One region of the Halomonas sp. TP35 genome, then DNA from elsewhere that is predicted to be linked to it. Evidence: predicted binding sites of a transcription regulator. Region 1 holds the regulator's gene; each other region holds the start of a gene.
What was found. The regulator sigma-54, encoded in region 1, starts transcription at its own class of promoters, with help from an activator protein. The targets are predictions, from matches to a motif close to TGGCACNNNNNTTGCTNT.
Positions count from the first base shown of each region.

Region 2: ACT3RU_RS01605 (amino acid ABC transporter substrate-binding protein) is a predicted target of sigma-54. The motif match lies at 2,271-2,288, and genes of this name have one in related genera.
Region 3: glnL (nitrogen regulation protein NR(II)) is a predicted target of sigma-54. The motif match lies at 3,187-3,204, and genes of this name have one in related genera.
Region 4: ACT3RU_RS14605 (nitrate reductase) is a predicted target of sigma-54. The motif match lies at 2,763-2,780, and genes of this name have one in related genera.

Region 1 is NZ_JBQSUZ010000002.1:456,149-461,807, forward strand. Features, by position in the region: gene lptC (LPS export ABC transporter periplasmic protein LptC) at 1-345, shown strand, start outside; gene lptA (lipopolysaccharide transport periplasmic protein LptA) at 354-845, shown strand; gene lptB (LPS export ABC transporter ATP-binding protein) at 855-1,604, shown strand; gene ACT3RU_RS04850 (RNA polymerase factor sigma-54) at 1,728-3,140, shown strand; gene hpf (ribosome hibernation-promoting factor, HPF/YfiA family) at 3,239-3,547, shown strand; gene ACT3RU_RS04860 (PTS sugar transporter subunit IIA) at 3,552-4,022, shown strand; gene rapZ (RNase adapter RapZ) at 4,089-5,021, shown strand; gene ACT3RU_RS04870 (HPr family phosphocarrier protein) at 5,208-5,477, shown strand; gene pmbA (metalloprotease PmbA) at 5,488-5,659, opposite strand, start outside.
Region 2 is NZ_JBQSUZ010000001.1:341,602-347,260, forward strand. Features, by position in the region: gene ACT3RU_RS01600 (amino acid ABC transporter permease) at 1-1,100, opposite strand, end outside; gene ACT3RU_RS01605 (amino acid ABC transporter substrate-binding protein) at 1,189-2,214, opposite strand; gene ACT3RU_RS01610 (amino acid ABC transporter substrate-binding protein) at 2,439-3,449, opposite strand; gene speE (polyamine aminopropyltransferase) at 3,533-4,393, opposite strand; gene hemE (uroporphyrinogen decarboxylase) at 4,393-5,505, opposite strand.
Region 3 is NZ_JBQSUZ010000006.1:129,584-135,242, forward strand. Features, by position in the region: gene ACT3RU_RS09630 (acyltransferase family protein) at 59-1,087, shown strand; gene glnA (glutamate--ammonia ligase) at 1,575-2,981, shown strand; gene glnL (nitrogen regulation protein NR(II)) at 3,252-4,310, shown strand; gene ntrC (nitrogen regulation protein NR(I)) at 4,307-5,659, shown strand, end outside.
Region 4 is NZ_JBQSUZ010000014.1:64,471-70,129, forward strand. Features, by position in the region: gene ACT3RU_RS14605 (nitrate reductase) at 1-2,520, opposite strand, end outside; gene ACT3RU_RS14610 (NAD(P)/FAD-dependent oxidoreductase) at 3,301-4,584, shown strand; gene nirB (nitrite reductase large subunit NirB) at 4,587-5,659, shown strand, end outside.

The DNA of each region.
Region 1 (5,659 bases):
AGTACCTTGGTCGAAGTCACTCAGCCCGAAGCGACGCTGTTTGATAGTGACAACCGAGAGTGGCTCGCTAACGCCAACGAAGGTGTTCTGAACACGGCCACCCAAGCGCTAACGCTGTCTGGTGATGCGCGGCTTCTGGCACCTACAGAAGGCTGGCAGCTTGATACTGAGTTATTACGTTATGATGGGGTAGCGCGTCATGTCTGGAGCGAGGCGCCCGCCGTGTTTCAGCAGCCACCCCAACGAATGAGCGCATCACGTATGGATGTTTGGCTTGATGATAGCCAGGTCCGATTAACCGATAACGTTAGCGGTCATCACCCCCCCGCAACACAAAATCCTTAGGAGTCGCTATGAACGCTTTTATTCGCACCGCGCTTTTCGCTCTTGCGGTGCCGCTATCGGCAGCGGCCCAGACAAGCCAAGCCCCCATTGAAGTAGAAGCCGACCAGTTAGATCTTGATCAGCGTGCGGGCACTGCCGTTTATTCAGGCGATGTCAATATTCGCCAAGGCAACATGCAGCTACGTGGTGATCGCGTTGAAATTATCCGTAACGACGCGGGTGAGCTTTCTCGCGCTATTGCCACCGGTGAGCGCGCCTATCTACGCAATCAACTCGATGATCAGGATGCGCCGATGGAAGGATGGGCGCGCCGCGTGGTTTATCACGTAGCAGAGCGGCGTGTAGAGCTTATTGACCAGGCCGAGCTGACCCAAGCGGGCGATCAGTTTACCGGTGGCCGCCTGGAATACTTCATTGACCGCGAAGTGGTGCAGGCACGCTCCGATGTAAGTGGTAGCGAGCCGCAGCGTATTCGTATGACGCTTCAGCCAGCGCAATAGGAGTCAATCATGTCTATTGCGGAAGCACCGCCCATAAAAACCCTTTACGCCAATCACTTGGCAAAAAGTTATAAACGCCGCCGCGTGGTTAAAGACATTAGCCTGGAGATTGCTCAAGGCAGCGTGGTAGGCCTGCTCGGCCCTAACGGCGCAGGTAAAACCACATCGTTTTATATGATTGTGGGCCTGGTGAAGTCTGATGCGGGTACCGTGCGTATCGACGAGCAAGACTTAACCCGCGTCCCCATGCACGAACGCGCGATGGCCGGCATTGGCTATCTACCCCAGGAAGCGTCTATTTTCCGTAAACTATCGGTTGCGGATAACATTATGGCGATTCTGGAAACCCGCAAAGAGCTGGACAGGGCAGGACGAGAGCAGCGGCTTGAGGCCCTACTTGACGACTTTCATATTACCCACATCCGTGACAGCCTGGGCATGAGCCTTTCCGGCGGCGAGCGGCGACGCGTCGAAATTGCCCGATCCCTGGCCACTGAGCCCGCGTTTATCTTGCTGGATGAGCCATTTGCAGGTGTCGATCCCATCTCGGTTGGTGAAATCAAGAGCATTATTCGTGCTTTAAAACAGCGCCACATTGGCGTGCTAATTACCGACCATAACGTCCGAGAAACACTGGATATTTGCGATATCGCCTATATTGTCGGTGACGGCCATATCATTGCCGGTGGCAGCCCTCAGACTATCCTTGATAACCAAAAAGTGAGGGAGGTTTACCTGGGTGCTGATTTTCGCTTATAAGTTTAATTTCACCGCTAAACAGTGATCTGCAGTAAAAAATTTATCAGTGGCATGCTTATTGCACTTGCACAACAACATGACTCGCACTAGGGTGAAGCTTTCCGATTAACGAGTGGTTCTCAGATGGTCATGAAAGCTTCTCTCCAATTGCGTATCGGTACGCAGCTGACCATGACACCTCAGCTGCAGCAAGCGATTGCACTGCTACAGCTATCGACATTGGATCTACGTCAGGAAATTCAGCAGGCGCTGGATGCCAATCCAATGCTGGAGCAGGAAGATGAGTTCGGCGAGCAGGCGGCCGTCGAAACACCCGACGAGGAGTGGTCAGAAAGTATCCCCGAGGAACTGTCTGTCGATAGCGACTGGTCGGATACTTACCAGGACATGGGCAGCACTGGCAGTAGCGAAGGCCCCGATTTTGAGCGCCAGGCCGCCGGACAAAGCCTGCATGGACATCTCCTTTGGCAACTGGCGATGACCGACTTTACGGCTCGTGAGCAGCTAATCGCCGAAAGCCTGATTGATGCGCTAGATGCCAATGGCTACCTGATGCAGCCGCTCAACGATATCCGCGATGGGCTACGTGCCCAGGATATCGAAGGCCTTAGCCAGCGAGAGATGGAAACCATTCTGATGCGTTTACAGCAGTTCGAGCCAACGGGCGTCTTCGCCCGAGACTTGCGCGAGTGCTTGATGCTTCAGTTAGCAACGCTCCCCGACGACACTCCCCTGCTCGTTCCGGCGCGCCGATTGGTACGCCAGTTTCTTGAAGCTCTCGGCAAAAATGACATGCGCCTATTAAAGCGCCGCCTAAGCCTGGACGATGAGCAGCTAGACGATGTGATCGGTCTGATCCGAAGCCTGGACCCTCGCCCCGGCAGTGCTTACGGCGTCACCGACGATAGCTACATCACACCCGACTTGGTTGTACGTCATGATCATGAAGGCTGGCACCTGGAGCTTAACCCTGAAGCCCTGCCCCGGCTACGTATCCAGCCCGACTACGCCAGCTTAATCAAGCGTGCAGACAAGAGTCAGGATAACCAGTTTTTAAAAGAACACTTACAAGAAGCGCGCTGGTTAATCAAAAGTCTGTCCAGCCGCAACGATACGCTTCTACGCGTAGGACGCGAGATTATCACTCGCCAAATCGGCTTTTTAGAGCACGGCGAAGAAGCGATGAAGCCTTTGATTCTTGCCGATATTGCCGAGGCGGTTGAGATGCACGAATCAACCATTTCTCGGGTCACCACACAAAAATATATCCATACCCCACGGGGCGTATTCGAACTTAAATACTTTTTCTCAAGCCAAATTAGCGGGCAGGATGGCGGAGACAGCCACTCAAGCACCGCGATTCGCGCCCGGCTTAAAAAGTTGATTCAAGATGAGCCTCCCGGCAAACCTCTTTCGGACAGTCGTTTAGTGACATTACTGGAAGATGGCGGCATCACAGTGGCACGCCGTACGGTGGCGAAATATCGTGAGTCGCTGGGCATTCCCTCATCAAGTGAACGTCGTCGTTTGCGTTAGTCGTTACAAGAGAAATGGCAAAACTCGCGACAAGGGCTTTGCAACACCGCAAAAAGGGTTACAATCGAAATTCAGACCGATGGATAAGGAGCACGTCAATGCAAGTAAACATCACGGGTCATCATGTAGAACTGACTGACGCCTTGCGTGACTACGTTAATGAAAAACTTGAACGCGTCGAACGTCATTACGACAACATCACCACGGTACAAGTTACCTTATCTATTGAGAAGGAGCGCCAACATGCCGCGTGCACCCTTCATGCGGCAGGCGCCGATTTACATGCCGACGCCGAAGATGTCGACATGTATGCCGCTATTGACGCCTTAGCAGACAAAATTGATCGTCAACTCGTTAAGCACAAGGAAAAAGCACAAGCTCGCGCCCAAGGCGCTGGCGTGCGTTAATTCAATGACGTTGGAAACCATTCTCCCCCCGGAGCGCGTACTTTACGACGTGCCCGGGGGCAGCAAAAAGCGGGTGCTGGAGTTTTTCAGCACCTTTATCGCTCAAAATACACCCAGCCTGGATAGCCAAGAAGTTTTCAGCCGACTGATCGGCCGGGAACGCCTTGGCAGCACGGGGATCGGTAACGGCGTTGCCATACCCCATGCGCGCAGCCCACATTGCGTTACGCCTATTGCGGGTTTTCTAAAGTTATCAGAACCTATTGATTTTGATGCTATTGATGGCGATCCGGTTGATCTCGTCTTTGTGCTGCTTGTTCCCGAAGAGGCTGACGACACGCATTTGTCGCTTTTGGGTCAAGTGGCCACCATTATGAATGATGCGAGCACACGCCAGGCGTTACGCAAAACCAGCAGCCAACGCGATTTACTTGACCTGCTGATGAGCAAGATTCGCGAACAGGCCGCGCCATAACACCCATAACGACTAACACATTTTCATGCGTTACCCCTTTTATACGTTCAATCAGAGAGAGCCACTATGCAACTGGTGATTATTAGCGGCCGCTCTGGCTCTGGCAAGTCAATCGCTTTGCAAGCGCTGGAAGATATTGGCTATTACGCCATTGATAATCTCCCCGCCATGTTGCTTGGTTCTTTGATTGACGAACTCCGTGACGAGGGTGAGCGCACACATCTAGCGGTCAGTATTGATGCCCGCAACCTGCCAGCGGCGCTTGAGCGCCTTCCCGCACTGCTTGAAGAGCTGCGCGCGCGGCCTATAGATTGTCAGGTTATCTATCTAACCACCGATTCGCGTATTTTACTGGAGCGCTATTCCGCCACACGGCGACGTCATCCGTTAACGCGCAACAGTGATATGACGCTTGAAGAGGCGATAGAGAAAGAGGAAGAGACGCTCAACGAAATACGTGACTTGGCCGACCTGCGGATTGATACTTCACGCTTATCGGTCCATGACCTGCGTCGGCGTATTTCAGACCAGGTAGCCCACCAGCGCAAGGACCAGCTAACACTCACCTTTGAGTCATTCGGCTACAAACGTGGCGTACCCATGGATGCAGATTTAGTCTTTGATGTACGCTGCCTGCCCAACCCTTATTGGGACCCAACGCTGCGCCAATACACAGGACGTGATGCCACGATTATTGCGTTTCTGCGCGGCTACCCGATTGTCGAAGAGATGAGCCATGATATTCAGGCAATGCTTGAGCGCTGGCTGCCTGCTTACCAAAATAGTCAGCGCAGCTATATGACGGTAGCTATTGGCTGTACCGGCGGGCAACACCGCTCTGTGTATATTGCCGAACAGCTGGCGCAAAAGTTGGCACCGCTCATCGGCGAAGTCCAGTTGCGTCACCGAGAATTGGAACTGCAATACACGCTTCGAGGAACCCGGGCAGAGCCACCGACGGCTTCTCCATTTTCCGAGCAGACGCCCAGCCCTACGTAAACGCTTACGCCACAGGGTTTGTACGAAAAGTCGCTGAGCGAAGGCCAGACAAGGCAAAAAATCAGCGAAAAAACGGAGTTTACTTGTGTAAATGAGTATTTTGAGCTGATTTTTAACGCCGTATGGTCAAGCGCAAGCAGTTTTCGTACAAAGCCTAATGACACCACTCGGAAAAAAGGAACCAGGGTGCCAGAGAGAACTTTAACGCTTACCAATCAGCGTGGCCTACATGCCCGCGCCGCCACAAAGCTGGTTAAGTGCAGCCAGCACTACTCCGCCTGCATACAGGTGTATAAACAGCAGCAAATGGCTGATGCAGCCAACATCATGTCGCTATTGATGCTGGCCGCCCCCTGCGGCACCCAACTGCGGATTTGTGCAGAAGGCGAGGATGCCGAACAAGCGCTTGATGCAATCCAAGCGCTGTTCGACGCCCGCTTTGACGAAGATCAGTAGTACGGCTTTTTTAGCTACCGGCGACGGTCATCGCATCCACTAACCAGCTGCCCGTATGAATACTGCCGCGCGTATCGATATCACTTCCGATACCGACAAGACCTGAGAACATACGTTCAAGATTTCCAGCGATGGTAAATTCTTCAACCGGATACTGGATTTCTCCATTCTCGACCCAGAAG
Region 2 (5,659 bases), on a different contig from region 1:
GCGATCACCTCAATGGCCTGCCCCGTTTGATTCAGCGTGGTGCCCGCAAATACGGATACCAGGTCGGGGTAGCCGATGGCCGTGGCAAGCGAGGAGTTCTTGATCAGGTTCAGGTACTGGCTGGTGAGTGGTGGGATAATGACCCGCAGTGCCTGTGGAATGACTACCAGGCGCAACACCAGGTTACGCGGCAGGCTCAGCGCTTGGGCGGCTTCAGTCTGGCCGTGGGAAATGGCCTGAATGCCCGAACGAACAATTTCAGCAATGAACGCGGCGGTATAGATGGAGAGCGCCAGCCACAAAGCCAGAAATTCCGGGATCACGGTAAAGCCACCGCGGAAGTTGAAGCCGCGCAGTTCCGGAATATCCCAGGTGATCGGTACGCCGGTGGCGACCGTAATCAGCAGTGGCAGACCCAGAATCAGTACCAGCGATATCCACCCAGCAGGGACTCGTTTACCGGTTGCCTCTTGGCGGCGCTTGTTCCAGACACACAGCGCAATACTGGCGATAATCGCGACGATAAAGGTCGCTGGAATCATCCCAAAGCCTGACTCAAAAAGCGGCTCAGGCAGATACAGACCGCGCACGTTAAGAAAAATAACCTCGCCAAACGAGAGGCTGTCCCTTGCACTGGGTAGCGTGCGCAGCACGGCGAAGTACCAGAAAAAAATCTGTAGCAGTAACGGGATATTGCGGAAAGTTTCGATATAGGCGGTGGCCAGGCGTGCCAGTAGCCAGTTGGGCGACAGGCGTGAAATACCGACAATAAAGCCAATCAGCGTCGCGGCCACCACTCCAAAAGCGCCTACCAGTAGCGTATTGAGCAAGCCCACCAAAAAGGTGCGGCCGTAAGTATCCTGAGAGGAGTAATCAATCAGGCTTTGTACGATACCAAAGCCTGCGGTGTTATTTAAAAAGCCAAAACCGGTGGTGATACCCCGGGCGGATAGGTTGTCCTGAGTATTGCCGACGATATACAGCAAAAATACGACAACGGCTGCCGTTAAAAGCAGCTGAAAAACAAGTGCGCGCTTGGCACGGTCTCGCCAAAACGGTGGCTTGTGGCCAGCGGGGCGAGTGTTTGGTCTTATGGACATGGGTGGCGTCTCCGCTACACGGAAGGTCAATCAAATGGCCCGCCTGCACTCATCTGATAAGCGCGACGGGCCGGGTCAAGCGAGACGCTTAGCGAATCGGCGGTGCGTATTGGAAGCCACCCTGGTTCCATAACGCGTTGGCACCGCGTTCAATCTCAAGCGGTGAGTCCATGCCAACGTTGCGCTCAAAGCTTTCGGAGTAGTTACCGACCTGGCTAATAATGTTGTAAGCCCAGTCAGCGTCAAGCCCCATGCCTTCACCGTAGTTACCGTCCTGGCCAAGCAGGCGGGCGATGTCGGGGTTTTCAGAGTTCACCATTTCGTCCACATTTTCGCTGGTAACGCCGTACTCTTCAGCATTCAGCATGGCAAACAGTGACCATTTCACGATATTGAACCAGGTGTCATCGCCTTGGCGAACCACCGGGCCCAGCGGCTCCTTGGAAATGATATCGGGCAGGATGACGGCGCCATCCGGGTTGTCCAACTGAATGCGCAGCGCCGCCAGCTGAGAAGTGTCCGAGGTTAGAACATCACAGCGGCCAGCCTGGAAGCCGCCCACGGTCTGCTCTGAGGTATCAAACACGATAGGATCAAATTCCATATCGTTGGCCCGGAAGTAATCGGCCACGTTAAGTTCGGTGGTGGTGCCCGTTTGGATACAGATCGCCGCGCCGTCCAGCTCATCAGCGCCGCTGATGCCCAGGTCACGGCTAACCATGAAGCCGATACCGTCGTAGAAGTTGACGCCTGCGAAGTTCAGGCCCAGCGTGGTATCGCGGGTGGTCGTCCAGGTCGTGTTACGAGAAAGCAAATCGACTTCGCCAGACTGCAGCGCAGTGAAACGCTCAACGGCGTTGAGAGAGATGTAGTTGACGGCATCCGCATCACCCAGCACGGCAGCGGCGACCGCACGGCAAACATCGACATCCAGCCCTTGCCAGTTGCCATCACCATCGGGTGCCGAAAAGCCTGGTAAACCGTCGCTGACGCCACACTGCACGGCTCCACGCTCAATGGTTTCTTCAAGTGTTGCTGCGTTAGCGTTAGTGGCGCCTGTCAGTGTGATGGCGCCTGCAGAGGCCAGTAATACCCAGTGTTTCTTATTCAACATGGTAATTCCCTTCCTCGATTAATATTGTTATGCATGCGAAGGCATGACATATAAAGCTAGCAAGGAAGATGCCAACATGGGTACAACGCCAAATTCAGCGCTTTTCAACGCAAAGTGGCCCAGCTTCTACGAAAGTTTAGGTGCAAAAAAATAGAAACGGTTGCCGCCTGCGCTGTTTTGGTGCGACAACCGATGGTTGATGGCAGAGTGCCGACCGGTAAGCCTTAGCGAATGGGCGGGGCGTACTGAATGCCGCCATCGCGCCATAGGGCATTTAAGCCACGGGTAATATTGAAGTTAGAGTCTATGCCCACGTTGCGATCATACATTTCGGCGTAGTTGCCCACCTGCTTGACGATCTGATAAGCCCAGTCGTCATTGAGTCCCATGCCTTCACCAAAATTGCCGTCCTGGCCCAGCAGGCGGGCAATATCTGGATTATCGGAATCCGCGTGTTCATCAATATTGGTGCTTGAGACACCCAGTTCTTCAGCGTTGAGCATGGCAAACAGCGACCATTTTACGATATTGAACCACTGGTCATCGCCTTGGCGTACGGCGGGGCCAAGCGGTTCCTTGGAAATAATCTCTGGCAGCACCACCGCCATGTCGGGGTCGGCAAGCTGCATGCGTTGGGCATACAACTGCGAGGCATCGGAGCTTAGGACGTCGCAGCGCCCGGCTTCAAAACCGGCAATCGACTGTTCGGGAGAATCAAACACCACTGCGTCATAGTGCATGTCGTTAACACGGAAATAGTCTGAAAGGTTCAGCTCGCTGGTCGTGCCTGACTGCGTGCACACCGCCGCGCCGTCAAGGTCTTCAGCACTTTGCACGCCCAGGTCGCTTGCCACCATGAATGCTTGGCCATCGTAATAGCTCACCCCGGTAAAGTGCATACCTTGGGTGGTATCGCGGCTGGAGGTCCAGGTCGTCGTGCGCGAGAGCAGGTCCACTTCGCCGGATTGCAGGGCGGTAAAGCGCTCCACCGAGTCGAGCGGTACGAAATCAACCTTGCTGGCATCGCCCAATGCCGCTGCGGCAATCGCGCGGCAGACATCGGTGTCCAGGCCGCGATACGTATCGTTATCGTCCAGTGAGGAGAAGCCGGGCTGGGCGGCGTTCACCCCGCAGCGTACGCTATCGCGGGATTGAACGGTTTCTAATGTGGTGCCCAAGGCAACCGTCGGGGCCAGGGCGCACGCGCCAATGCTTATCCATTTAAGGGTTTTCATTGTTGGTTCCTTAACGTGGTGACACAAAAAAGGCCGAGCAGTGCCCGGCCTCATCGCTTGCTGGCGTGCTATTCAAATAAACGTCAGCTGAACGCTTTACGCATGAACGGTGGCAGCGCCAGGGCGCCCCGGTGGGCATCTACTGTGTAGTACTGTAGCGGCATTTCGTGGCTAGCGGCAGCCTCTTCGCGGAAGCTTTCCACGTTGGTGCCTTTACCGGCCAGTGTCACGCTCCACCAGCCGGAAGGATAAACCGGCTGTGGGAAGGGCAGCGTGGCGACACTGGCAAAGCCCGCTTCGCGCATGTCATGGCGCAGCTCACGAATAATCGAGCCACTGTGATAAAGCGGTGATTCACTCTGCTGTACCATCACGCCATCGGCTTTCAAAATGCGGTGGCAGCGCTTAAGGAAGTCAGTCTTGAACAACCCTTCGGCGGGGCCGACCGGGTCGGTAGAGTCGATAATCAGCACGTCGATGCTTTCATCGGCAGCGTCATCCACCCACTTGACACCATCAGCGAACAAAAGCTCGGCACGCGGGTCGTCGTTGGCTCCCACCAGTGCCGGGAAGAAGCGCTCTGCGGCCTTGGTGACTTCTTCATCGATATCGATCTGGGTGACTTTTTCAACGCCCGGGTGGCGCAGCACTTCTTTCAGTGTGCCGCAGTCTCCGCCGCCGATAATCACCACACGCTTGGGCGCCGGGTGAGTAAACAGCGCCGGGTGAGCGATCATTTCGTGATACAGGAAGTTGTCACGGTCGGTGAGCATCACGCAGCCGTCCAGCACCATTAGGTTGCCGTAGGTCTCGGTGGCGTACACTTCCAGGTGCTGGTACTCACTCTGCACATCCAACAGCTTTTCAGAGATCTTCAGCGAGAAGGCGCTGCCGTGGCTATCAAACACTTCGGTAAACCACTGGTCGTCGCGTAATTCGCTCATCAATTGGCTCCTGGTTGTGATGGGTTGGATTGGGCCGGAATACCCCGGTGATATTGCGGGCTTAGTTCGTGCAGCGCTTCCATAAAGGCGGTGACGTTATCCGGATTGGTAAACTGGCTAATGCCGTGGCCCAGGTTGAAAACATGCCCCGGGCCATGGCCGTAGCTTTCCAGCACGCGGGCGACTTCGGCACGAATCGCAGACGGGCGAGCAAACAGCACGTTGGGGTCGAGGTTGCCCTGAAGCGCAACTTTATGGCCTACACGAGCGCGGGCGTTGGAAAGCTCGGTCGACCAGTCGATACCGAGTGCATCAGCACCGGCGCAGGCGATATGTTCAAGCCACTGGCCGCCGTTTTTGGTGAACAGAATCACCGGTACGCGGCGCCCGTCGTGCTCGCGGATCAGCCCGGAGACGATCTGCTCCATATAGCGCAGCGAGAACTCCAGGTACGCAGGGGTAGACAGCGCCCCGCCCCAGGTGTCGAAGATCTGCACCGCTTGGGCGCCTGCGCGAATCTGCGCGTTCAGGTAATCGGTCACCGACTGCGCTAGGGTATCCAGCAGTTGGTGCATGGTGTCCGGCGTATCGTAAAGCATGGTTTTCAGGTGGCGGAAGTCTTTGCTGGAGCCGCCCTCCACCATGTAGGTCGCCAGCGTCCAGGGGCTGCCTGAAAAGCCGATCAGCGGCATGCGCCCGTTCAGCTCACGGCGAATGGTCGATACCGCACGCATGACGTAGTCCAGATCGCGCTCGGCGTTGGGCACGCTTAGCGCGGCTACTTCTTCTGGAGTGCGCACGGTCTTGCGAAACTTGGGGCCTTCACCGGTTTCAAAATAGAGCCCCAGGCCCATGGCATCGGGGATCGTCAAAATATCTGAAAACAGAATCGCCGCATCCAGCGGGTAACGTTCCAGCGGCTGGAGCGTTACTTCGCAGGCCAGGTCCTGGTTGCGGCACAGGTCCATAAAGCTGCCCGCATCGGCGCGGCGCTCACGATACTCAGGCAGATAGCGGCCTGCTTGACGCATCATCCATACCGGCGTGCGGTCAACGGGCTGGCGCGCCAGGGCGCGGAGAAAACGATCATTTTGCAACGGTGTGGAAGTCATAAACACGTGCCCTTGGGAAATTTACCTGTAGTGTATTTTAAACGGTATACAAACCAGTGCTGACACTTTACTTGAAACATGATTGAGAAGGCGCTTGGCTCAGGTCTCTAAACCTTAAGGCAGAGGTGAGAGTGTACTTGAGAACGCCCCAGTA
Region 3 (5,659 bases), on a different contig from region 1:
CACCGTACCCGCCGACACTGTTCAGCGCAGGCGAATGTCAAGCATACATGGAGCAGGTATGCATAAAAGGATAGAGGAAATTTACTGGTTGCGTGCGTACGGCTGCGTGGCCGTGTTTTTATTTCATTTGCTGGACCACGTTAATCAGCGTGTGGATAACCTGGCCACCGACCTGATGCGCCTGCCGTTGGTATTGGGCACGCCGATCTTTTTGTTCATTTCAGTGTTTGTGTTTGCCATGCGCTATGACAAGGCAGTGCCGCCCGGCTTTTTGGCCCAACGGGTGAAGTACGTCATGCTGCCTTATCTGGTTTATGGCTTTATCTACTCGACAGCCGAGTGGGTTCAGCTGTATATGACAGGGGAGCCGGTAGGCTTTGCCGCCAATGCGCTGGAGTACTTTGTTTTCGCCGGGTGGCACGGTTATTTCTTGATTATCGCCATGCAGTTTTATATCGCTTATTGGCTGTTTACCCGTTGGCAGCTGTGGCGCTTTAACCCGGTGCCGTGGCTGTGGGTGAGCTGTTGGGTGAGTATGACGTACTGGGGAGTAGCGTATTGGCTGGGTGTGGCGCTGCCGGGGTATCTGCTCTGGGTGGCGCCTCTGGGCTGGATATATCTGTTCTTTCTAGCCCTGGTGCTGGTGCGTTACTACCCCTTTGATAGTGGAGCCCAGGCACCGCTGCGGCCTTTATGGATGCAGTACCTGTCGTGGCCTTTGTGGCTGGTCGTGTTGGTTTGCCTGCTGGTCGCGGCCAGTGTGGCGGGTTGGTTGCAGTTCTCATCCAAGGAAGTGTGGGTGATACCGCTGTTCATGCTCTCAACGTTTGTAGCGATGCGTTATTTAAAAGACATCACAGCGCCTCGCTGGGTGCGCTATATCAACCAGTATTCGTTTGGTATTTACCTGGCGCACCCCATGTTTTTTGCCATTACCGATGCACTGGTGATGCCGTTGGCGTTGCCTATAGCGGTTTACGTGCTGCTGCTGATAGTGATGGGTGCCACGGGCTCTATCCTGCTCAATAAAATGGCGAACACCACAAAAGCCGGGGCCATGATGTTTGGCAAGCGACTAAAAGTGTAGGGCGTTGACGCGCCGTGCGGTGGGTTGGAAGCTGAGAGGGGCGCTCAATGTCTTTTTATGCACCAATTAGGTGCGCTTATACTTATATTTGATCTATTTTGGGTCAAAAAAACAGGTCAGCGTGTGTTTAGAAGCCTCGGGAAATATTTATGCGTCATAGAGAGGCATGTAGGCGCATTTTTTATATACTTTAAAACAACAGGTTAGTGATTTCGTAGGACATGTTGGTGCAGGGTTGGCATGTTCTCTGCATTATATTTGTCAGCGGCTAGCCACCGTAGGCAGATGCCTCTCGGCGTGCTACAACAATAGCCGGTTTGAAATGATCGCTAGGCGATGTGTGATTCAATTTCAGGCAAACGTTAAGCGAATAAAAAGGATAGGCCTGTCAGGCACGCACTTTATTAAATGACGGGGTTTGTCTAATAACACTTTTATCGATAGCTTACTGTTACATGCTTTAAGCCACGCCCATATCGGAGGCACAATGTCAGCCAAGACTCTCGCGCTAATTGAAGAACATGATGTTAAGTGGGTGGATCTGCGTTTCACCGATACTCGTGGTAAAGAGCAGCACGTTACCGTGCCTGCCCGCGATGTAGACGAAGAGTTCTTCGAGAATGGCCAAATGTTCGATGGCTCCTCAATCGAGGGCTGGAAAGGCATTAACGAATCCGACATGATCCTGCGCCCGGAAGACGGCACTGCTTTCCTCGACCCCTTCACCGAAGACGCTACTCTGATTTTGCGTTGCGATATCATCGAGCCTGCCACGATGCAGGGCTATGACCGTGACCCGCGTTCTATCGCTAAGCGCGCTGAGGCGTACCTGGAGTCTACCGGCTTGGGCGATACTGCTTTCTTCGGTCCGGAGCCTGAGTTCTTCATTTTTGACGAAGTGCATTGGAAGTCCGACATTCAGGGCTCCATGTACAAGATTTCTTCCGATGAGGGCGCTTGGGCGACCAGTAATCAGGTAGAGGGTGGCAACCTGGGGCACCGTCCGCGCGTTAAAGGCGGTTACTTCCCGGTTCCTCCGGTCGACAGCTTCCACGATATTCGTGGCGCGATGTGTAACACCCTGGAAGCGATTGGTCAGACCGTTGAAGTTCACCACCACGAAGTGGCGAATGCGGGGCAGAACGAGATCGGCGTTAAATTCAATACGCTGGTGAAGAAGGCGGACGAAGTTCAGGAAATGAAGTACGTGATCCACAACGTGGCCCACGCGTACGGCAAAACTGCGACCTTCATGCCCAAGCCGCTGGTTGGTGACAACGGTTCTGGTATGCATATTCACCAGTCGTTCTGGAAAGATGGTCAGAACCAGTTTGCCGGTGATGAGTACGCAGGCCTGTCGGAAATGGCGCTGTATTACATCGGCGGTGTGATCAAGCACGCACGCGCTCTGAACGCCTTCACCAACGCCTCGACCAACTCGTACAAGCGTTTGGTACCGGGGTTTGAAGCGCCGGTTATGCTGGCTTACAGCGCCCGTAACCGTTCCGCCTCTATCCGGATTCCCTATACGGTAAGCCCCAAAGGCAAGCGCGTTGAAACCCGCTTCCCTGACCCGACCGCTAACCCGTACCTGTCGTTTGCTGCTCTGCTAATGGCAGGTATCGACGGCATCAAGAACAAGATTCATCCTGGCGATGCCATGGACAAGAACCTGTACGACCTGCCGCCAGAAGAAGGCAAGTTGGTACCGACCGTTGCCAACAGCCTGGACCAGGCTCTGGAAGCGCTCGACGCTGACCGTGCGTTCCTGACCGAAGGTGGCGTGTTCACCGACGATATGATTGATGCCTATATCGAACTCAAGATGGAAGAAGTGGAGCGTATTCGCATGACCACGCACCCCATCGAATTTGATATGTACTACAGCTGCTAATCGCGTTTTGACGCGATAGCCCTAAAACCCCGCTTCGGCGGGGTTTTTTATTGCACTTAACCAGTGAAAGGGTACGCCTTAACGGTACTCCATGCACTAAAATAGTGCATGTGGTGGATCGCACCATGGCAGGTTGCGCGCTTAACGCTCGTTGAATCAAGGCTTGGCGCCCACAAGGCGTGCATGCTGATGAAAGGGGCCAACCTGGCGTGCTTTTTGCAGTTTCTCTTACGTATTGAACGTTTTTATCAGCGACATTCAGGACACTTCATGTATCAGCGTTTACTAGAACATCTCTCCATGGCAGTACTGCTGCTGGACGGTGAGCTCCGCGTACGCTGGATGAACCCTGCCGCCGAAGCGCTGTTGGCAGTAAGCTTTAGCCGTGTGCAGGGGAGCAGCCTGGATACCCTGCTGGGCGGTGATGAAAGTATCGACCAGGTGTTGGCCAAGGCGCGGGATGCCTTTCATCCCTACACCCAGCGCGAGGCGCGCATTACCCCGGTTAACGGTGAGGCGCTGACGGTGGATTACACCGTGACGCCCCTGTCGGAAGACGAGCTTCTGCTGGAAGTAGAACCTCGTGACCGCTTGATGCAAATTTCCCGCGAGGAAGCGCTCACCACGCGCCAGGAAACCATCAAAGTGCTGGCCCGGGGCTTGGCCCATGAAGTGAAAAATCCGCTGGGCGGCATCCGCGGGGCGGCTCAGCTATTAGAGCGTGACCTGGATAAGCCTGAATTGCGTGAGTTTACCCATATCATCGTGGAGGAGGTTGACCGCTTGCGTGATCTGGTGGATTCGATGCTTGGCCCGAATCGCATTGTTAAGCACGCGCCGGTGAACATCCACAAAGTGCTGGAGCGGGTAAGAACGCTGCTGGTGGCTGAACATCCGAATATCACCATCCGCCGCGATTACGACCCTAGCCTGCCGGACCTTTCCGGGGATGAGGCGCAGATGATCCAGGCCGTGCTTAACGTGGCCAGGAACGCCGTGCAGGCCATGAGCGATGCCGAGACCCCTGTGCCCGAATTGATGCTGCGCACCCGTGCCCGGCGCCAGTTCACCCTGGGTGCTGAGCGCCACCGGTTAGTGAGCGAGGTGGGTGTGATCGATAACGGCCCTGGTATCCCGGAAGGGCTTAAAGAGACGCTCTTCTACCCGATGGTGTCAGGGCGTGCTGAAGGCAGCGGATTGGGGTTGTCCATCGCTCAGTCGATCCTGCATCAGCATCAAGGGTTGATTGAATGTGACTCACGCCCCGGGCACACCGAGTTCCGCTTACTGATTCCATTGGTTATTAATTGCACCGGAGAAGCATCATGATAGAGGCGACACGTAACGAGGTTGCACGGGTGGTCGTTGTGGATGACGATCGCGCTATCCGCTGGGTGCTTGAACGTGCATTGGCACAGCCGGATCTTGATGTAGAGTGCATAGAACGCGCCGATACAGTACTGGAACGACTGCTGAAAACCCCACCGGATGTGCTGGTGACTGACATTCGCATGCCGGGCATTGATGGGCTGGATCTTATGTCGCACATCCGTGAGGCGCACCCGGATTTGCCGGTCATCATCATGACCGCTCATTCGGATCTCGACAGTGCAGTGGCCTCTTATCAAGGCGGTGCGTTTGAGTACCTGCCCAAGCCGTTTGATGTGGATGAAGCGCTGGCGCTTGTGCGCCGGGCGGTGGCTCATGCGCGCGAGCGCCAACGACCGATCAGCGTTCCCGAAGGTTTGAACGCAGAAATCATTGGTGAAGCCCCGGCCATGCAGGAGGTGTTTCGGGCCATTGGGCGGCTCTCTCATTCGCATATTACTGTGCTCATCAATGGCGAGTCGGGCACCGGTAAAGAACGTGTAGCCCAGGCACTCCACCAGCACAGCCCCCGGGCGGGCAAGCCGTTTATTGCCCTGAACATGGCGGCTATCCCGCGTGATCTGATTGAGTCTGAACTGTTTGGCCACGAAAAAGGCGCGTTTACCGGGGCCGCTGCCCAGCGCCAGGGGCGCTTTGAACAGGCCAACGGCGGCACGCTGTTTCTGGATGAGATCGGTGATATGCCGGCTGAAACCCAAACTCGCTTGCTGCGCGTATTGGCCGACGGTGAGTTCTACCGAGTGGGCGGACATACCCCGGTCAAGGTCGACGTGCGGATTATCGCCGCGACACACCAGAACCTTGAGTCGCTGGTGGATGATGGGCGCTTTCGTGAGGACCTTTTTCACCGCCTGAATGTTATCCGCATTCACTTGCCGCGTCTTGCCGAACGCCGTGAGGATATCCCACGACTCACACGGCATTTTCTTGCTGAAGCCGCCAAAGAACTTGCCACCGACATCAAGGTACTCACGGCTGAAACCGAGGAGCACCTGACGCGCCTGTCGTGGCCGGGTAACGTGCGCCAACTGGAAAATATCTGCCGCTGGTTAACGGTAATGGCGTCTGGGCGTGAAATTCTGGTGGAGGACTTACCGCCAGAGCTACGCTCCCCCCAGGCAACTGAAAGCGGTGGCCACGGCGACTGGCGCACCGCCTTTCGGGAATGGGCCGACCGTGCTCTGGCCGAAGGGCATACACATCTGTTGGAAGAGGCCGTACCCGACTTTGAGAAAATTCTGATTGAGACGGCGTTAAAACATACCGGTGGGCGTAAAGGAGAAGCAGCG
Region 4 (5,659 bases), on a different contig from region 1:
TCCATCGTCACACCCCGCTAACAGCCGGCGCCGGTGCTTATCACTTATGACTGTTTCATTAAAACGCGCTTCAAGCCAGGCAAGCCCAGGCAGTTCGCGCGGCGGGCCGACCATCAGCCACCAGCGCAGTTTACCTTCCACAATAGCCGCAGCGCGCAGGCGGCCATTGCCGCTGTCTTCACACCACAAAGAAGCCCCTTCGGGCAGCCACATAGCGAGTAGCGCCAGCCAGTCATTTACCGGCTTTGAATCTGCCAGCTGCCAGCGCTGGCAGCCCTGCATGGGCACGCGCGCCCAGTAATCGCTTTTACACCACGAGGGCGCTTCCTGCTGGCTATTATCCCCTAATGGGTGAGCAATCAACAGCGTTGCCTCCCAAGCCGTGTTAAGCGGCGCCAACGCCACCGCGCCGTGCTTGGTTTCCGGCTGGCCTGAAACGGAGTCGGTGATGGATTTTAGCAGGGCACCGCTACGCGCCGATTTACTGAACGCATCGCTCCAGTGCATGGGAATAAACACCTCGCCACGCCGCTGGGCATTCGAGATTCGCACTCGCCCTCGGTACTCGCCGCTTGCGGCGGACAATACTGCCAGCTGCTGGTCACCAATGCCATAGTTCGCGGCATCGTTTGGGTGGAGTTCGATAAACGGCTCATAGCGGTGGTTCATCAGCCGGGGGGCGCGCGCCGTCCGCGTCATGGTGTGCCATTGGTCGCGAATACGCCCGGTATTCAGGCGCAGCGGATAGGCGTCACTTAAGCGTTGCTCCGGCAAGCGCGGCGTTATGGCGATGAAATTGGCTCGCCCATTAGGCGTGGCGAATTCACCGTCTTCAAACAGCCGCGCCGTTCCGTGAGGTGCTGAAGACGTCACCGGCCATTGAATTGGCGCCAGCGCGTCGTAGCCCTCGCGCCCAAGCCCCACCAGGCCGGAAATATCGAATAGCCGTTTACTCGTCCCTTCATTCTCGAAAGCGGAAAGGCGCGCGTGCTCATCAAAAATCTCATGGGGATAGGTATAGTCAAACGCCTCATGAAAGCCCAACCGCTTGGCGGCTTCGCACATAATCCACCAATCGTGACGCGCCTGCCCAGGCGCAGGTAGCAAACCACGCTGCCGTGAAATACGCCGCTCGGAATTGGTCACCGTGCCATCTTTTTCAGACCATCCCGTCGCGGGCAGGATAATATCGGCATAGGCCAGCAGATCAGTATGGCTGACGCACTCTGACACAATCACCAGCGGGCACTTTTCAAGCGCACGCCGCATGCGGGCGGCATCCGGCAAGCTGACCGCCGGGTTAGTGGCCATTATCCAAAGCGCCTTTATGTCGCCTCGTTCAACCGCGCCAAAAAGCTCAATCGCCTTATAGCCGGGCGCCTGGGGCAATTCGGGCGTTAACGTTTCAGTTGCCCAAAAGCGGGTGACTCGGTCCAAGGCGCCGGGCGTATGGTAATCCATATGCGCGGCCAGCTGGTTGGCAAGCCCGCCCACTTCGCGTCCGCCCATGGCATTGGGCTGGCCGGTAATCGAGAAAGGCCCCGCCCCCGGCAAGCCGATTTTGCCGCCCGCTAGGTGGCAGTTGATGATCGCATTGCACTTGTCGGTACCGCTGGTGGATTGGTTGACGCCCTGGGAGTAGAGCGTCACGACATGGAGTTGGCTGGCAAACCAGTAGTAAAAGGTCTCCAGCCGCTCTGGGTCGATATCACATATGGCCGCCACGTCATTAATATCATGCTGGCTCGCAGCCAACAGCGCTTCATCAAAACCTTGTGTATGGCGATCCAGATAGAGCTGATCCAGCTTGTTATTCTCAGCCATCCAGGCCAACAGGCCGTTAAACAGCACTGCATCGCTGCCGGGTGCGATGCCTAGGTAAAGGTCGGCAATCTCGCAGCTGTCGGTCACGCGCGGGTCAATGACCACCACCCGCATCAGCGGATTGCGCGTTTTGGCGACCTTCAAGCGCTGATAAAGCACCGGATGGTTCCAAGCCAGATTCGAGCCCACCAGCACCACCAGCTCGGCCTCTTCAATATCTTCATAGTTGCAGGGAACGGCATCCGCGCCCAACGAGCGTTTATACGCCGCCACGGCAGAGGCCATGCAGAGTCGCGAGTTGGTATCCAGGTGCGGCGTGCCTAAAAAGCCTTTAAATAGCTTATTGGCCACATAGTAATCTTCGGTCAATAGCTGGCCTGACAGGTAGGCACCCACTGACTCAGCACCGTAAGTTGCGCGAGTCGTTTGCAACCGCTCTGCCAAGGTGGTTAACGCCACATTCCAGTCAACCGCTTGGCCATCAACCCTGGGGGTAGTGAGCCGGTCATGCAGGCCTAGGGTTTCGTGAAGTGCTGAGCCTTTGACGCATAGCCGACCAAAGTTGGCGGGATGGTCGCGGTCGCCTTCAACGGCGCTGATTGTGCCGCTAGCCACAGTGGCGATTACGCCGCAGCCGACACCGCAATAAGGGCACGTCGTGTTTGCTTTACAAGCCGAGCGTGTGGCCTGGGACATACTGATTTCCTCCCGCTTAAAAAGCAAAAAGCGCCCAAGCGAGCCTCAAAGAAGCCTGCCTGGACGCCGTTGTCTCAGGGACACCTGCACCGGTGCCAAATGTCGCACTGCCGGGATTGGGCACATTTATTAATGGCCTGTCGTCTAATGGCATTAGCGTTGTTATTTGCCCGTCAAACTCGATGGCTGCCTTTTATTGTGCCGATAAACCCGTCTGTGCTTTGTTGCTTGTTGATAAGGTAATAGCAAGGCCTACGCCAACCAACCCATTAAAACAAAAACACCAAATTAAACAGAAGGTTAATAACCAATAAAATATCTTTCGACTTATCTTGTAGGCAGGTTTTTTGCTAACGCTGACTACTCACGGTGCATTCTTACCGCTTAGCGCACCAATAGCGTGCGCAGGCTGAGCGTAAGCGGCTGAAAAGGCGCTGCCTTCAATCTATCTCTTTAAATCAAAGCATTGATAATCAATATAAAAATAAATAATAGCCGAGGCTTGGCTGATAAATTGCCCTGTACTGGTTAGATAAATTCAAGCTTAGCTGGCAGCCAACGGTGGCTGCTCTGTGCGAAACCCAGCTAACGGGTTTGGCCTCAGCTACCGGGCAACGAAGCCCCTGAGTCTGCTTTCCTGGCAATCCACTTGCCCGGGACGCTGACTCAGGGGCTTTTTTATTGGCTTTTCTTCAGCGCTGCGCCACGACAGCATTTATCGCTGCCGAGTATTTGTGGATAGGCATTTGTAGCCAAGCGCTAAACTGTAAGGAGCAACCCATGATCGCTATCTCTCGGTGCTCGTCTGATGATCACTTAGTCGTTATCGGCAACGGCATGGCGAGCCATCGACTGCTTGAGGCCATCGTTAAATTGCCTCATCGACCCCAGCAGATAACGGTGATTGGTGCAGAAGCATCTCCTGCCTATAACCGGATACTGCTATCGCCACTGCTCGCCGATGAAATGCCGCCTAGCGCCCTCGCCCTGCGTGATACGCAGTGGTACGCCAAGCACGGGATCATCCTTCACCTGAATGAATGCGTGCTGGAAATCGACCGCGAAGAGCGGCGTGTTGTCACTACCTGCCGCACGCTGACCTATGACCGCTTGGTGATTGCCACCGGCTCACGCCCAACGCTGCCCGAGGTTCCCGGCATTGGCCTTAACGGCGTGTATGGGTTTCGTACCCTGCAAGATGCCGACACGCTTGCAACGCTTGCCCTACAGGGCGGCGAATGTGTGGTGGTCGGCGGCGGTTTGTTGGGCCTGGAGGCCGCCGAAGGGCTTCGCAAGCGGGGTGCCAGCGTCAGCGTTCTACAGCGCAGCGAGCGGTTAATGAATCGTCAGCTGGATAGCATGGCCGCCGGGCTTCTAGAAACAACGCTTACCCAACGTGGCTTGACCATCTTAACCAATGCACGCATTAGCCATTTTGAAGACGACGGCGCGGGCAACTTAGCCGCTGTCGTACTCGAGGATGGCCAGCGCCTGCCTGCCCAAAGCATCATCGTGGCAACCGGCGTTACACCTAACGCAGAACTTGGCCATCAGGCAGGCCTGGCTACACAGCGCGCCATTATGGTCGATGCCACGCTCACCACCTCAGACCCACGTATTCATGCGTTGGGTGAGTGTTGCCAGTTCGAACAGCACACCTACGGCCTGGTCGAGCCAATCTGGCGCCAGGTAGATGTGTTAGCCAACACGCTGTGTGGCGATGGCAGCGCCCGCTATCGTGAGGCGCCGACTGCAACCAAGCTTAAAATCAGCGGCCTGGCCCTCTACGCGTTTGGCCCCACGGAGGCCGCGCCAGAACACGAAGTACTGCATTACAGCGACCCGGAAAGCGGCGATTACCGCCGTTTGTTACTGCGTAACGGAAGGCTTGAAGGCGCCGTGCTGTATGGCGATACCCATTCCGGCCCCTGGTATTTCGCCCAAGCGCTAGCCAAAACCGATCTGGGCGCCTGCCGCCAGGCGCTGCTGTTCGGTGAAGCCGATGCCAACGCCCTGCTTCTTGATACCCCACCCACTCCCTCATCGACGCTGGAGGCAGCTTAGCCATGTCCACCACCTCTAAACGCAACGTGGTTATTATTGGTAACGGTATGGTCGGCCACCACTTGGTCGAGCAATTGATTGAAAACGGCGCCTTAGCGCAGATGAATATCACCGTGTTTGGCGAAGAGCGCCACCGCGCTTATGACCGTGTGCACCTTTCCGAATACTTCAAAGGCCGCGACGCCGAAGCGCTGGCCCTCTGCGATGCCGATTACTACGCACGCCACGGCGTTACGTTCAACAGCTGCGAAGCGGTTGTATCCATCGACCGCGCTGCAAAAACAGTCGCCACCGAACACGGGCATTACGCCTATGATCACTTGGTGCTGGCCACCGGCTCCTACCCATTTGTGCCGCCCATTCCCGGTAACGATCGCGAAGGCTGCCTGGTGTATCGCACGCTGGACGACCTGGACGCCATCCGCGATGCGGCGCAAAGTGCCGCCACCGGTGTCGTGGTGGGCGGCGGCCTGTTAGGTTTGGAAGCGGCCAACGCGCTGCGCGGCTTGAATCTGGAAACTGCAGTGATCGAGTTCGCTCCACGCCTGATGCCCATGCAGGTAGATGCTGAGGGCGGCGAGCTGCTGCGCGAAAAAATCGAAGCCTTGGGTGTTCAGGTACTGACCGAGCGGGCCACTCAGCGCATTGAAGATGGCGCAACCAGCCGTCATCGCATGGTGTTTCAGGATGACAAAATACTGGAAACTGACCTAATCGTGTTCTCGGCGGGCATTCGCCCCCGGGACCAGCTTGCCCGCGAGTGCGGCCTGGAGATCGGCGAGCGTGGCGGCGTAGTGATTAACGATCAGTGTCAAACCAGCGACCCGGCGATTTTAGCCATTGGCGAAGTGGCGCTGTGGAATCAGAGCATTTTTGGCCTGGTGGCGCCTGGCTATCAGATGGCAAAGACAGCGCTTTCGACGCTCACCGGTGGCGACGCTTCTTTTACCGGTGCTGATATGAGCACCAAGCTCAAACTTCTGGGTGTGGACGTAGGCTCGATTGGCGATGCCCACGGCAACCAAAACCCCGGCGCGCGGATGTTTCGCTACCTTGACCCGCTTACCCAGATTTA